Regions from separate parts of the Kosakonia sacchari SP1 genome, predicted to be linked through region 1. Evidence: predicted binding sites of a transcription regulator. Region 1 holds the regulator's gene; the other holds the start of a gene.

Region 1 (8,107 bases):
ACCTTTAAACTGTTTCCAGTTACCGCCGACTTCGTCTTTATTCATCATGGACTCCTTATCGTTCGGTTTAAAATGACGTTCTCGCCGTGCTGAACGTACTGATTATTGTAGTCAGGGATTCGGCATTATGAATTTTATTCGGAATCTTTAACCATCCAATAAGATAAAAGCAGCGTAAACGAGGCGAGAAAAATCGTACACAACGACGAGAAATAAAGCGGGATCAACAATCTGTAGCAGCAAACCAACTGTTGTTACGCCAGTGGCGACGCCATATCAGCGCCAGCGTCAGCCCACGCAGAGCAAGGAACACAGCGAGCGACAGCCACAAACCGTGATTACCCAAGACAGGCACGGTGAGTAGCGTAACGGCAAACCCTGCCGCCGCCAGCGCCATGCTGTTACGCATTTCGGCCGCGCGCGTCGCACCGACAAACATACCGTCCAGCAGATAACACCACACTCCCACTAACGGTAAGATGACCTGCCAAATCAGATAATGCCCGGCAAGCTGTTGCAGCGCGGGTAGCGACGTTAACAACGCGATAATTTGCTGACCCGCCAGTGCATAGACAACAGCAAAGAACAGCGCTACCAGACCGGCCTGCCGGCAAGCAGCCCGCCAGATATGCATCAATTGGCTGCTGTCTCTGGCACCGTAAGCCTGCCCGGAGTGGGCTTCAACCGCATACGCGAAACCATCCAGCGCATAGGCGGTAAAGGTCAAAAACATCATCAGCACCGCGTTTGCCGCCACCGTCTCATCCCCGAGTCGGGCGCCAAACACCGTTATCGAACCAAAGCAGAGTTGCAGCAGCAGCGAACGCAGCATGATATCGCGGTTCAGCGCCAGCAAACGCCGCACGCCGCCGCGCCATGCATTTTTCAGTGTCAGTAATGGAATGCCGCGCATCACCAGTACGTGTCGCACCATCCATAAGCCAATGGCGAAGGTGGCATATTCCGCGATGACCGTGGCAAGTGCTGCACCTTGCACATTCATATGCAGCCCCATGACCAACCACAGATCGAGCACGATATTGAGCAGGTTCCCCACCACCAACAATATCACGGGTGCGCGCGCATACTGCACGCCGAGCAACCAACCGAGCAATACCAGATTGCCCAGCGAAGCGGGTGCGCTCAACCAGCGGATATCCAGGAACCGTCGAGCCTGTTCCAGCACCGCCTCGCTGCCGCCGGTGATATGCAGCGCCAGATCGATAAGTGGCGTGCGCAGCAGAGTAATTAACACACCGGCTCCAAGCGCCAGCAGCAAAGGCTGGACTAACGCCCGCGCCAGCGCGGGCGCATTCTTCGCGCCGAACGCCTGAGCTGTTAGCCCGGTGGTGCTCATGCGCAAAAAAAGCAGCAGCATAAAGAGGAAACTGGTCGCCGTTGCGCCAATCGCTACGCCGCCCAGGTAAACCGGGCTGTCCAGATGCCCCACTACCGCCGTATCCACCAGCCCCAGCAACGGGACGGTGATATTCGAGAAGATCATCGGCAGCGCAAGCCGCCAGAGCGCTTTGTCGGATGCGGTTAGCAGAGGCATGGTATGAATGTGAACATTAGTGAGGGAAAAGTAGAGATCGCTGCGGAACCTGAATCAGCCCCGCAGCAGAGCGAATGTGCGTTACAGCCACGCGCCATTACGAATGACACCGACCGCTAACCCTTCGATGGTGAAGTTTTGATCGCGCAGATCGACGACGATCGGCGAAAACTCGCTGTTTTCAGGCAACAGTTCGACCGTGTTACCCTGTTTTTTCAGACGTTTGACCGTCACTTCGTCTTCAATACGCGCAACAACAACCTGGCCGTTACGTACATCCTGCGTTTTGTGCACCGCCAGCAGATCGCCATCCATAATGCCAATGTCACGCATCGACATGCCGCTAACGCGCAGAAGGAAATCTGCGTGAGGTTTAAAGAGGCTCGGATCGACCTGGTAATGGCCTTCGATATGCTGCTGCGCCAGCAGCGGCTCACCCGCAGCGACGCGACCAATCAGCGGCAAACCAATATCGTCCTCTTCTTCTTCAAGCAACAGGCGAAGACCGCGTGATGCGCCAGATACGATTTCGATAACCCCTTTGCGCGCCAGCGCTTTGAGGTGTTCTTCCGCCGCATTTGGGGAACGGAACCCCAATTGCTGTGCGATTTCCGCACGCGTTGGTGGCATACCGGTTTGAGTGATGCGATCGCGAATAAGATCGAACACCTCTTGCTGCCTGGCCGTTAATGCTTTCATCCCGCCCCCTGGGTGTATATACAGTTATGCTGTGAGTATATACAGCTAAAGGCGATTTTGGAACCAAATTTAAGCAAAAAACCATGGCGTTATCGAATTCTGGAAGCGTTATCCAAAATGTGACCAGAGTAATGCGATCCAGGTAAACATTGCCAGCAGGATGGACATCAGCACCGCCGCCGACCCCATATCCTTCGCCCGCCCGGAAAGTTCATGGAATTCCGAACCAATACGGTCTACTACGGCTTCGATGGCACTGTTCAGAATTTCGACAATCATTACCAGCGTCACAGAACCAATCAGCAGTACGCGCGTCATGGTGTCAATATCGAGCCAGCAAGCGATTATAATTGCCAGGATAACCGCAACGGATTCCTGACGAAATGCCGCTTCATTAATCCAGGCGGCGCGAACGCCTTTCCAGGAATATCCAGCGGCTTTAATGATCCGGGTGAAACCGGTAGTATTATTAGCCATTTAAAAGAACCTTTTTATTAAATTGGCGTCAATGTCTCAGCAAGCGCGCAGCGGTACAACAGAAATTATGTGCGCTTTCTGATATTCTTGCGGCGCAATGGCACTATTAACCAGAGGCTTTACATCCTTTATGTCCGGCTGGCCACGAATTTACTACAAATTACTGAATTTACCATTAAGCGTGCTGGTAAAAAGTAAATCGATCCCCGCAGAACCTGCACAGGAACTGGGTCTCGATACATCACGCCCCATCATGTACGTGCTGCCTTATAACTCAAAGGCTGACTTACTGACTTTACGCGCGCAATGTCTGGCGCATGAGCTGCCCGATCCCCTGGAACCGCTGGAAATCGACGGCGCGTTGCTGCCGCGTTTCGTGTTTATCCACGGCGGCCCGCGCGTGTTCACCTATTACGCGCCGAAAGAAGAGTCGATCAAGCTGTTCCACGACTACCTGGATTTACACCGCAGCCATCCCGATTTGGATGTGCAAATGGTGCCAGTATCGGTGATGTTTGGCCGTTCGCCCGGGCGCGAAAAAGGCGAAATTAACCCGCCGCTGCGCATGCTGAACGGCATCCAGAAATTTTTTGCTGTTTCCTGGCTTGGCCGCGACAGCTTTGTGCGTTTCTCACCACCGGTTTCGCTGCGCCGTATGGCGACCGAGCACGGCACCGATAAAATTATCGCGCAGAAACTGGCGCGCGTGGCGCGTATGCACTTTGCCCGCCAGCGTCTGGCCGCAGTAGGCCCGCGCCTGCCGGCGCGTCAGGATTTATTTAACAAATTGCTCTCTTCAAAGGCGATTGCCCGCGCCGTTGAAGATGAAGCGCGCAGCAAAAAGATCTCCCATGATAAGGCGCAGCAAAACGCCATCGCGCTGATGGAAGAGATTGCCGCGAACTTCTCCTACGAGATGATCCGCCTGACTGACCGCATTCTGGGTTTTACCTGGAACCGTCTCTACCAGGGCATTAACGTGCATAATGCCGAGCGCGTACGTCAGCTGGCGCACGACGGCCACGAAATTGTCTATGTGCCCTGCCATCGCAGCCATATGGACTACCTGTTACTCTCCTATGTGCTCTATCACCAGGGGCTGGTGCCGCCGCATATCGCTGCTGGTATCAACCTGAATTTCTGGCCTGCCGGGCCGATTTTCCGCCGGCTGGGCGCTTTCTTTATTCGCCGGACATTTAAAGGCAACAAGCTTTATTCCACCGTGTTCCGTGAATATCTGGGTGAGCTGTTCAGCCGCGGTTATTCGGTGGAGTACTTCGTTGAGGGTGGACGTTCGCGCACCGGGCGTTTGCTGGATCCGAAAACCGGTACGCTGTCGATGACCATCCAGGCGATGCTACGCGGCGGTACGCGCCCCATCACGCTGGTACCGATTTACATCGGGTATGAACACGTGATGGAAGTGGGTACTTACGCCAAAGAGCTGCGTGGCGCGACGAAAGAGAAAGAGAGCTTGTTGCAGATGGTGCGTGGCTTAAGCAAGCTGCGTAACCTCGGTCAGGGTTATGTGAACTTCGGCGAACCGATCCCGCTGATGAACTACCTGAATCATCATGTTCCGGAGTGGCGCGAAGCCATCGATCCGATTGAATCCATCCGCCCGGCGTGGTTAACGCCAACGGTGAACACCATTGCCGCTGACCTGATGGTGCGCATCAACAACGCCGGTGCGGCTAACGCCATGAACCTGTGTTGTACCGCGCTGCTGGCCTCCCGCCAGCGTTCACTGACGCGCGAGCAACTGACCGAGCAGTTAAGCTGTTATCTTGAGCTGATGCGCAACGTGCCTTATTCGCCAGATTCGACCACGCCTTCGGCCAGCGCCAGCGAGCTTATCGATCACGCGCTGCAGATGAACAAGTTCGAAGTCGAGAAAGACACCATCGGCGATATCATCATTCTGCCGCGTGAGCAGGCGGTGTTGATGACGTACTACCGCAACAACATTGCGCATATGCTGATGCTGCCGTCGCTGCTGGCAGCCATTGTTACTCAGCACCGCGCGATCTCCCGTAGCGAGATCCTGCGCTACGTCGAGTTACTCTACCCGATGCTGAAAGCCGAGCTGTTCCTGCGCTGGGAAAAAGCGGAGCTGGCACAAGTGCTGGAGAACCTGACGCAAGAGCTACTGCGCCAGGGCTTGTTGACGGTGAAAGACGATCGTCTGAGCATCAATCCGGCGCACTCCCGCACCTTGCAACTGCTGGCAGCAGGCGCGCGCGAAACCTTACAGCGTTACGCCATTACTTTCTGGCTACTGAGCGCCAATCCGGCGATGAACCGCAGCACGCTGGAAAAAGAGAGCCGCACGCTGGCGCAGCGCTTGTCGGTACTGCACGGCATCAACGCGCCGGAGTTCTTCGATAAAGCGGTATTCAGTACGCTGGTGCTGACGCTGCGCGATGAAGGTTATATCAGCGATACCGGCGATGCGGATCCGGCACGTACCTTAAACGTGTACCAGATGCTGGCGGACTTGATAACGTCGGATGTGCGTCTGACGATTGAGAGCGCGACGCAAGCGGAAGCGTGAGGGTAAATTTTCCCCTCTCTTCACGGAGAGGGGAAAAAACTCAAGGCAAATGCAGATAACTTAACGCCAGCCCTAAAAACAGCACCAGCCCAACATAGTTATTGTTCATAAACGCTTTAAAACAGGCATCGCGGTCGCGACCAGCAATCAATGTTTGCTGGTAAACAAACAGCGCACCGGCAATCAGCACCGTCCCGTAATACGTCCAGCCCAGCCCATTCAGCCAGCCAATAGACGCCATCAGCACCAGCACAGCCACCTGCAAAATCCCGATAATCAGCTTGTCGAAACGACCAAACAAGATAGCCGTCGACTTAATACCAATCTTCACATCGTCATCACGGTCAACCATCGCATACTGCGTATCGTACGCGACTGCCCACAGGATATTGGCGAGAAACATGATCCAGCAGCTCAGCGGCACAGACTCACTCACGGCGGCAAACGCCATTGGAATCGACCAGCCGAACGCTGCGCCGAGCACCACCTGCGGCAGGTGCGTATAACGCTTCATAAACGGGTAAACCCACGCCAGCGCCAGCGCCGCGACGGAGAGCAAAATGGTCATCACATTCAGCGTCAGCACCAGCGCGAAGGCCAGCAGCACCAGCACCACAAACAGCACCCGCGCTTCATTTTCCGTTACCGCGCCGCTTGGCAACGGGCGATTCGCCGTGCGTTTAACATGACCATCAAATTTACGATCCGCATAGTCATTGACCACGCAACCGGCAGCGCGCATCAGCCAGACGCCCGCGACAAAAACCAGCAAAATCCACAGCGGCGGCACGCCCGGCGTCGCCACCCACAGCGCCCACAGCGTTGGCCACAGCAGCAGTAAAGCGCCAATTGGTTTGTCCGTACGCATAAGCCTGTGAAAGGCCAACAGCTTATTCTGCGTGAGACTCCACTCCATTTTCTTTTTCCTCTTAGTACAGCGGCGATGCAGGCAAAAACAGTTCGGTCAGCATCAGCGGTTTTCCGCCCAGACGCAGACGGGAACGGCGTCCCCAGAGCTGCTCATGACGACCAATTTCAATAAAGTCACGCGTAAGCGTAGATGAGGTAAAGAGATATCGCCCAAGCGGCGTTTTACCCAGGGTTTGCAGCGCCAGTTCCGGGCCGCTCAGTGTAGATTCCGGCACCACGGTGCGTCCGGCGAGCCAGGGTTCCCCGTCGGCGCAGAGAATAATTTCCCGCAACCAGTAACGATCCTCCTTCGGCAGACTGTCGCGTTCTTCGGCGATCTCATCCACCGTCACAAAGCCTTCCCGAATCAGCGTAACGCTGACCGTCTTGCCTTGTTGCTCAAAACGTTTGGTCATCGAATCTTCCAGCAACAGCCACTCGAGCAGTTGCGGTTCAAGCGCGGGAATTGCGTCTACGTAGCGCAGCGCTCGCAGTTGCGTAAGCGCAGGGTGTGACATGCCTTACTCTCCGGTACATAACGTAGCGTTATTGTATCGCAGAACCGGCGCACGGGGCGGGGAAACTTCATTCAGTTTTCATCAGCGCAACAGATGCGCAACAGCGCGCATCTGCGCCGGAAAAAAAGGTGCGTCAGGCGACGCACCAGTTGCTGCAAATATCAGCATTGTGGGGAGAGATTACCCCTTGCCTTTTACACTGCTGATAAAAGTGGCACGGGCGGATTTCGACCCGAGGCGTTCTGCTTCATTCAATAATTTCAGCGCCTTATCAATATCACCTTTCGCAGCGGCTTGTTTGATGGCCTGGTTAAAGTAGCTCTCTGTATCGTTGAGCATCGGCTCGCTCTTCGCCACTGGCGCTGGCGCAGGAGCCGCAGCGGGCGCGGCGGCCGGAGCTGGTTGCGTGCTATAAGCCGGTGCGGCGGTATTGCCCACGGTAACGGAAGCTGGGCCAGAAGAACCAAACAGCGGGCCGACTAATATGCTGGAAGAGGAGGAAGTGCTGGCTTTCAGCGCCAGTGAACCTGTCACGCCATGGCGGGCAATCGGATCGGGAATATCCGGTACGGCGTTGCCGTTACCTTTGGCATAGGCTTTAGCCGGATCCACCATCTGCGTGGTTTTTTGCAGATCTTTTTGCGTGGTAAATACCAGCAGATAAAGTTTCTGCTGACCCAACGCCGGGGTCAGTTTCATCGTGCCTTCTAAACGGTTATCCGACATCACGCCCGGCTCCTGGTATGCAAAGAAGCTGGACGGGAAAAATGCTGCAGGTGTGAAGTTCTGATCAAGTACCAGCACGTTTGGCGCATAAACGCTCTCGTTGTTCACTTTGCTGGTCAATGTAATGTTCAACTCGCCGATATTCGCCGGAACGCTATAGGCCATCACCGGGCCAGTAATATCGCCGGTATTCAGCGTCTGCCCGGCGGCAGAAATATCACTACTCAGCGTTTGTGAAGGTGAAACCGGTGTCCAGTGCAGTTGTTGCAGTGTTGACGTTGGGATAGATGGCGCAGCAGAGATATCCTGCGGCACGATATTCACAGCAGCCAGGCTCACAGCGGGAGCCGCAGCCAGCAGCCCTGCGGATAAGCAGAGTGCGACGAGACTTTTTTCATTTTCATTATGATCACCTTGATTGCGCGGTGAGCGTTGGCCAGGCAATAGCGCGCGTCACCTAAGATTGAGGGGCTTGCGCCCCTCATTTGGTCATTACAGCAGGTGTTTAAGCATTACCACCAGATTTCCATCTGGGCACCGAAGGTCCACTCGTCGTCGTTACCACGACTATTAGTGCCAAAGCCAAACGGTGTGGTGGCGCCATTGCTCGCAGCCAGGGAAGAGGTGTTGCCATCGGCGTCCGTTTTCACATAACCCCATTTCTCATCC
Region 2 (8,107 bases), 110 kb from region 1:
ACTGATGAATTATTGAGGTTAAATTTTCTTATGTACCAGGTTGTTGCATCTGATTTAGATGGCACATTGCTCTCCCCCGACCACACACTGTCGCCCTTTGCCAAAGAAACGTTAAAACTGCTTACCGCGCGCGGCGTCAACTTCGTCTTCGCCACCGGCCGCCACCATGTGGATGTCGGGCAAATCCGCGACAATCTGGGCATTAAAGCCTACATGATCACCTCCAACGGTGCGCGGGTACACGACACCGATGGTAATTTGGTGTTCACCCATAACCTGGATCGCGATATCGCCACCGATCTTTTCGGCGTGGTGCATAACGAGCCGGATATCATTACTAACGTCTACCGCAACGATGAGTGGTTCATGAACCGTCACCGTCCGGATGAAATGCGTTTCTTTAAAGAAGCGGTGTTCCAGTATTCGCTGTATGAGCCGGGTTTGCTTGAGCCGGAAGGGATCAGTAAAGTTTTCTTCAGCTGCGAAAGCCATGAAAAACTGCTGCCGCTGGAGCAAGCCATCAATGCCCGTTGGGGCGATCGCGTGAACGTTAGTTTCTCTACCTTAACCTGCCTGGAAGTGATGGCGGGTGGCGTGTCGAAAGGGCATGCGCTGGAAGCGGTCGCGGACGCGCTGGGTTATAGCCTGAAAGAGTGCATCGCCTTTGGTGACGGCATGAACGACGCGGAAATGCTGTCGATGGCGGGCAAAGGCTGCATTATGGGTAACGCCCACCAGCGCCTGAAAGAGCTGCACCCGGAGCTGGAAGTGATTGGCACCAACGCCGATAACGCGGTACCGCATTACCTGCGTAAGCTATTTCTCGAATAAGATTGACGAGTGGTTTTAAATTAATCACTCGTCAACTAAATACTCAAACTTTGCGCAACTGAGTTCGCTACAATGCCTGTCCACTCATCGGAGAGACATTCATTGTGGCGTTACTCATCATCACCACTATTTTGTGGGCTTTCTCTTTTAGCCTGATTGGCGAATACCTTGCGGGCCATGTCGACAGCTACTTCTCCGTGCTGATGCGCGTGGGGCTGGCGGCGCTGGTCTTTTTACCTTTTCTGCGCACGCGTGGGCATAACCTCAAGACCATTGGCCTGTATATGCTGGTGGGCGCGCTGCAACTGGGCATTATGTACCTGTTCAGCTTCCAGGCGTATCTCTACCTGACGGTCTCTGAATTCCTGTTGTTTACCGTTTTCACGCCGCTGTATATCACCCTGATTTACGATCTGCTCAGCAAGCGCGGGCTGCGCTGGAGCTACGCACTGAGCGCCGGGCTGGCGGTGATTGGCGCGGCGATTATTCGCTACGACAAAGTGAGCGATCACTTCTGGATAGGCCTGATTCTGGTGCAGCTGGCGAATATCAGCTTTGCTATCGGCATGGTCGGCTATAAACGCCTGATGGAGACGCGCCCGATGCCGCAGCACAATGCGTTCGCCTGGTTTTATCTTGGCGCATTCGTGGTCGCCGTTGTGGCGTGGTTTGTGATGGGTAACCCGCAGAAGCTGCCGACCACGACGCTGCAGTGGAGCGTGCTGGTGTGGCTGGGTGTGGTGGCTTCCGGGCTGGGTTATTTTATGTGGAACTACGGCGCCACACAGGTGGACGCCGGGACGCTCGGCATCATGAACAATGTGCATGTTCCCGCCGGGTTACTGGTTAATCTCGCTATCTGGCAGGAACAGCCGCACTGGCCGAGCTTTATTATTGGTGGTGCGGTGATAATGGCCTCGCTGTGGGTGCATCGCCGTTGGGTCGCTCCGCGCTCCGCACAAACGGCAGATGGTCGCAAGCGTGATTCCGCGCTGAGCGAATAAACGCTTCCGTTACTGGCTGACGCTGCTCGCCGTCGCGCACGGCGGCATACAGCCGGCTCCACAATCCTTCGCCCAGGGTTTTGGTCACCACCAGACCCTGGCGCTCAAAACTCTCCACTACCCAGTGCGGCAGCGCCGCAATGCCCATCCGTGCGGCAACCATCTGAATCAGCAGCAGCGTGTTATCCACACTTTTCAGCGACGGACTCACGCCCGCCGGTTGCAGGAAGTGACGCCAGATATCCAGGCGACTGCGCTGCACCGGGTAGATCAGCAGCGTTTCGCTGGCGATATCGTCCGGCGTGATCCGTGCTTTCGCCGCCAGTGGATGATCCGGCGCCAGCACCAGCCGCACCTCAAAATCAAACATCGGTGAATAGTGCAGGCCGCTGCGCGGCAGAATGTCGGAGGTCATGACCAGATCCAGCTCGCCCTGTTGCAGCGCGGGTTGCGGATCAAACGTGACGCCGGATTTGAAATCCATCTCCACTTGCGGCCAGTTCTGGCGGAAGTTCTCAAGCGCAGGCGTCAGCCACTGAATACAGCTATGACACTCAATAGCGATGCGCAGCGTGGCTTGCTGCGGCTCATTGCAGGCCTGCAGCGCGCGGCTAATCTGCGGCAGCACCTGATTCGCCAGTTGCAGCAGAATTTCACCCTGCGGCGTAAAGCGCAGCGGCTGGCTTTTACGCACAAACAGACGGAAGCCAAGGCGCTGTTCCAGATCGCTGAACTGGTGGGAAAGCGCGGACTGCGTTTGATGCAGCGTTGCCGCCGCCGCCGCCAGCGACCCGCTGTTTCGTAACGCCTGTAGCGTTTTCAGGTGTTTAATTTCGATCATGAAAGTCCTTCACTCCGGCATGAACATTTTGCGCTTGAGGAATATACAGTACCTACACAATATGGATGTGTAAACATCTGGACGTCTAAAACTCGTCATATTTCGACTTGCAGGTGCGTTAGCTGCCTCGCTTACCCCAGTCACTTACTGGAGTAAGCTCCTGGGATTCGCTGCGTTGCCGCCTTCCTGCAAGCCGAACTATTTAGAGTTTGACCTTCAGAATCTAAAAAATACAAAGAGGAAGAAGACATGACTGTACTGAATCACACCCTCGGTTTCCCTCGCGTTGGCCTGCGCCGCGAGTTGAAAAAAGCGCAAGAGAGCTACTGGGCGGGTAACGCCACCCGTGAAGCGCTGCTGGCGGTAGGGCGCGAGCTGCGCGCCCGTCACTGGGAGCAGCAAAAAGAGGCCGGTATCGATCTGCTGCCGGTGGGCGATTTCGCCTGGTACGACCATGTTCTGACCACCAGCCTGCTGCTGGGCAATGTGCCGGCTCGTCATCAGAACAACGACGGCTCCGTGGATATCGACACCCTGTTCCGCATTGGCCGTGGTCGTGCGCCCACTGGCGAACCGGCGGCAGCAGCGGAAATGACCAAATGGTTCAACACCAACTACCACTACATGGTGCCGGAGTTCAGCAAAGGCCAGCAGTTCAAACTGACCTGGACGCAACTGCTGGACGAAGTAGACGAAGCGCTGGCGCTCGGCCACAAGGTGAAACCTGTGCTGCTTGGTCCGGTCACTTACCTGTGGTTGGGTAAAGTGAAAGGCGAACAGTTTGACCGCTTAAGCCTGCTGAGCGACATCCTGCCGGTCTACAAACAGGTGCTTGGCGAGCTGGCAAAACGCGGTATCGAGTGGGTACAAATCGACGAACCAGCGCTGGTGCTGGAGCTGCCGCAAGCCTGGCTGAATGCGTTTAAACCGGCTTACGACACGCTTTCCGGCCAGTTGAAGCTGCTGCTGACCACCTATTTTGAAGGCGTGACGCCGAACCTTGATGTGATTACCGCACTGCCGGTTCAGGGGCTGCATGTTGATTTGGTACACGGCAAGGACAACGTGGCCGAGCTGCACTCGCGTCTGCCTGCCGACTGGTTGCTCTCTGCCGGTCTGGTGAATGGCCGTAACGTTTGGCGTGCCGATCTCAGCGAAAAATATGCGCAAATCAACGAAGTGGTCGGTAAACGTCCGCTGTGGGTTGCCTCTTCGTGTTCTTTGCTGCACAGCCCGATCGATCTGAGTGTTGAAACGCGTCTGGATGCGGAAGTGAAAAGCTGGTTCGCCTTTGCACTGCAAAAATGCCATGAACTGGCGCTGCTGCGCGATGCGCTAAACAGTGGTAATACGGAAAAACTGGTGGAATGGAGCGCGCCGATTCAGGCACGTCGCCACTCTACGCGCGTTCACAACACGGCAGTGGCACAGCGTCTGGCGGCGATCACCGCGCAGGATAGCCAGCGTAACAGCCCATACGCCGAGCGCGCGAAAGCCCAGCGCGAGCGCTTTAAGCTGCCCGCCTGGCCGACCACCACCATCGGTTCCTTCCCACAGACCACGGAAATTCGCGGCCTGCGGCTGGATTTCAAAAAAGGCCATCTCGATGCGGGCAACTACCGCACGGGTATCGCCGAACATATCAAACAGGCGATTGCCGAGCAGGAACGTCTGGGTTTAGACGTGCTGGTGCATGGTGAAGCCGAGCGTAATGACATGGTGGAATACTTCGGTGAAAACCTCGATGGTTTCGTCTTTACACAAAACGGCTGGGTGCAGAGCTATGGCTCCCGCTGCGTGAAACCGCCAGTGGTTATCGGCGACGTCAGCCGCCCGGAAGCCATTACCGTGGAGTGGGCGAAGTACGCGCAGTCGCTGACCGATAAACCGGTGAAAGGGATGCTGACCGGCCCGGTGACCATTCTTTGCTGGTCGTTCCCGCGCGAAGATGTGAGCCGCGAAACCATCGCCAAACAAATCGCGCTGGCATTGCGTGATGAAGTGGCGGATCTGGAAGCGGCGGGGATTGGCATTATCCAGATTGATGAACCGGCACTGCGTGAAGGCTTGCCGCTGCGTCGCAGCGACTGGGATGCCTATCTGGCGTGGGGTGTGGAAGCCTTCCGCATTAACGCGGCGGTGGCGAAAGATGACACGCAGATCCATACCCATATGTGTTATTGCGAGTTCAACGACATCATGGATTCCATCGCCGCGCTGGATGCCGATGTGATCACCATTGAAACCTCGCGCTCGGATATGGAACTGCTGGAGTCATTCGAAGAGTTTGAGTACCCGAACGAAATCGGCCCAGGTGTGTACGACATTCACTCGCCGAACGTACCGAGCGTTGAGTGGATTGAAGCGCTGTTGCAGAAAGCGGCACAGCGCATCCCCGCACAACGCTTGTGGGTGAACCCGGACTGCGGCCTAAAAACCCGCGGCTGGCCGGAAACCCGTAGCGCGCTGGCAAACATGGTGAAAGCCGCGCAGAACCTGCGCCAACAGTAAGCTTTACCGCGCCGTCCGGTATGAAACCGGCGGCGCAAAAAAACTTACTTTTTACTGTACTGCGCAAACCATGCCAGCATCCGCTGCCAGCCATCGGCGGCGGATTCCGCGTGATAGCTTGGGCGATAGTCCGCATTAAACGCGTGGCCCGCTTCAGGATAGACGATGATTTCCGCTTTGGCGTTCGCGGCTCTGAGCGCCTGGCGCATGGTTTCCACGCTCTCCAGCGGAATGCCGGTATCCTGTGCGCCATATAAACCGAGCACTGGCGCGGTAAGTTCAGTGGCGATATCCACCGGGTGACGCGGAGAATTGAGCGATTTATCCCCCACCAGCTTGCCATACCAGGCGACGGCGGCTTTCAACTGCGGATTGTGCGCGGCATACAGCCAGGCGATGCGTCCGCCCCAGCAAAAACCGGTCACTAAAAGTTGGTGAGCGTTCCCGCCGTTACGCGCCGCCCAACTGGCGACGTGATCCAAATCAGCAAGCACTTGCGCGTCCGGTACTTTGCTTACCAGGCCGCTCAGCAGGGTTTGAATATCGGCAAAATCATTCGGATCGCCCTGGCGGAAATAGAGCTCCGGCGCGATGGCGAGGTAGCCTTCCAGCGCCAGACGGCGGCACAGATCGCGAATATGCTCATGCACGCCGAAAATTTCCTGTACCACAATGACAATCGGCAAGGGGCCTTCGGCATTTTTCGGTCGGGCGTGAAAAGCGGGCATGTTCTCGCCCTGTGTCGGAATCGATGTTTCGCCCGCGATTAAGGCGTCTTCCGGCGTGTGAACAACGGTTGAAGCAAGGGGTGAAGCCGCAGGTGCAAAGCCTGGTGTGTTGTTGGTTGTCATGGCATTCTCCATACCTTTTTTAGCGCTTCAATAACTATAGACGGGAAGGCCTGCCGCGCGCGCAAATCACCGTGCCGTAGACTATCTTTGCTGCTGAGTTGTGGGATATGACATGTTAATGTGATGTAAGTCACTAATTTATGGAAATGAAATGCAATCAGTTTCATTCATGGTGATATCAGTCACGAAATTATGTCCGTGCCTTCTGTAAAGTATCTTTTTGCCTCTACTGATAAAACCGACCACAGAGGAGTCTGTTATGTCCAAGTCTGATGTTTTTCATCTCGGCCTCACCAAAAACGATTTACAAGGGGCTACGCTGGCCATCGTCCCTGGCGATCCGGAGCGTGTGGAAAAGATCGCCGCGCTGATGGATAAGCCGGTCAAACTGGCCTCCCACCGCGAATTCACCAGCTGGCGTGCAGAGCTGGATGGCAAACCGGTTATCGTGTGTTCCACCGGCATCGGCGGCCCGTCAACCTCTATCGCCGTCGAAGAGCTGGCGCAGCTTGGCATCCGCACTTTCCTGCGCGTGGGCACCACCGGTGCGATTCAGCCGCACATTAATGTTGGCGACGTGCTGATCACCACCGCGTCCGTGCGCCTTGACGGCGCGAGCCTGCACTTTGCGCCGATGGAATACCCGGCAGTGGCGGATTTTGAGTGCACTACTGCGCTGGTTGCGGCAGCGGATGCGATTGGCGCGACGAAACATATCGGCGTTACCGCTTCTTCTGACACCTTCTACCCAGGCCAGGAGCGTTACGACACTTACTCTGGCCGCGTGGTGAGCCGCTTTAAAGGTTCCATGGAAGAGTGGCAGTCGATGGGCGTGATGAACTATGAAATGGAATCCGCCACGCTGCTGACCATGTGCGCAAGCCAGGGGCTGCGTGCAGGCATGGTTGCCGGTGTGATTGTGAACCGCACCCAGCAAGAGATCCCGAATGCGGAAACCATGAAGCAGACCGAAAGCCACGCGGTGAAAATCGTGGTGGAAGCGGCGCGTCGTCTTCTGTAATTCACCTTCCCATTTGCTAAGGCCGACGCGTTCGGCCTTTTCTTTTTGCGAACGGCTTCGCAGGAAAACCCCTTCCAAACTGGACGTTTATACAGCACAATCCTCCGCTATATGCGTTATCACTAAGGGGACGTGGTGGACACTTCAATCATCGTCATGGCAGCCGTTGCGCTGGCGGGTTTACTGGTCGGCTGGCTGGCAGCAAGCTGGCGCGGGGCGCAGCAGCAGGCGGATCTGCTCGCGGAGCAGCGTGATGTCTTTAGCGAACTGAGCGCCGCCCGGCAGCAGATAACCCAAAACGAACACTGGCGCGAAGAGTGCGAGTTGCTCAATAACGAACTGCGTAGCCTGCAACATATCAATAGCTCGCTGGAAGCTGATTTGCGCGAAGTGACGACCCGGCTTGAATCTACGCAATTACATGCCGAAGAGAAACTGCGCCAGATGCACAGCAGCGAGCAGCGCTTGAGCGAGCAGTTCGAAAATCTCGCTAACCGCATCTTTGAGCAGAGCAATCGCCGCGTCGATGAGCAAAACCGGCAAAGTCTGAACGGGCTGTTAACGCCGCTGCGCGAACAGCTTGATGGTTTTCGCCGCCAGGTGCAGGATAGCTTTGGTCAGGAAGCGCGTGAACGGCATACGCTGGCGCATGAAATTCGCAACCTGCAACAGCTCAATGCCCAGATGGCGCAGGAAGCGATAAACCTGACGCGTGCGCTGAAAGGCGATAACAAAACCCAGGGTAATTGGGGCGAAGTGGTGCTGACCCGCGTACTGGAAGCCTCTGGTCTGCGTGAAGGCTATGAATACGAAACCCAGGTCAGTATTGAAAATGACCATCGCGCGCGGATGCAGCCGGATGTGATCGTGCGTCTGCCGCAGGGCAAAGATGTGGTGATCGACGCCAAAATGACGCTGGTCGCCTACGAACGTTACTTCAATGCCGACGACGACTTTACGCGCGAAGGCGCGTTACAAGAACATATCGCCTCGGTACGAAACCATATTCGCCTGCTTGGTCGTAAGGATTATCAGCAACTGCCGGGGC

What was found. Region 1 encodes LexA, which represses DNA repair genes until DNA is damaged. Its sites were predicted from a motif close to TNCTGTATGTACATACAGNA; they were not measured.
Region 2: the regulator LexA is predicted to act here: its motif matches at 2,708-2,727, upstream of metR (HTH-type transcriptional regulator MetR).

The regions. Positions count from the first base shown of each region.
Region 1 is NZ_CP007215.2:4,552,756-4,560,862, forward strand. It holds gene C813_RS44485 (CsbD family protein) at 1-45, opposite strand, end outside; gene dinF (MATE family efflux transporter DinF) at 224-1,555, opposite strand; gene lexA (transcriptional repressor LexA) at 1,637-2,254, opposite strand; gene C813_RS44500 (diacylglycerol kinase) at 2,363-2,731, opposite strand; gene plsB (glycerol-3-phosphate 1-O-acyltransferase PlsB) at 2,862-5,285, shown strand; gene ubiA (4-hydroxybenzoate octaprenyltransferase) at 5,326-6,201, opposite strand; gene ubiC (chorismate lyase) at 6,215-6,712, opposite strand; gene malM (maltose operon protein MalM) at 6,893-7,882, opposite strand; gene C813_RS44525 (maltoporin) at 7,951-8,107, opposite strand, start outside.
Region 2 is NZ_CP007215.2:4,667,047-4,675,153, reverse strand. It holds gene pldB (lysophospholipase L2) at 1-5, shown strand, start outside; gene yigL (sugar/pyridoxal phosphate phosphatase YigL) at 31-831, shown strand; gene C813_RS45045 (carboxylate/amino acid/amine transporter) at 936-1,835, shown strand; gene metR (HTH-type transcriptional regulator MetR) at 1,723-2,676, opposite strand; gene metE (5-methyltetrahydropteroyltriglutamate--homocysteine S-methyltransferase) at 2,926-5,187, shown strand; gene C813_RS45025 (dienelactone hydrolase family protein) at 5,232-6,038, opposite strand; gene udp (uridine phosphorylase) at 6,298-7,059, shown strand; gene rmuC (DNA recombination protein RmuC) at 7,195-8,107, shown strand, end outside.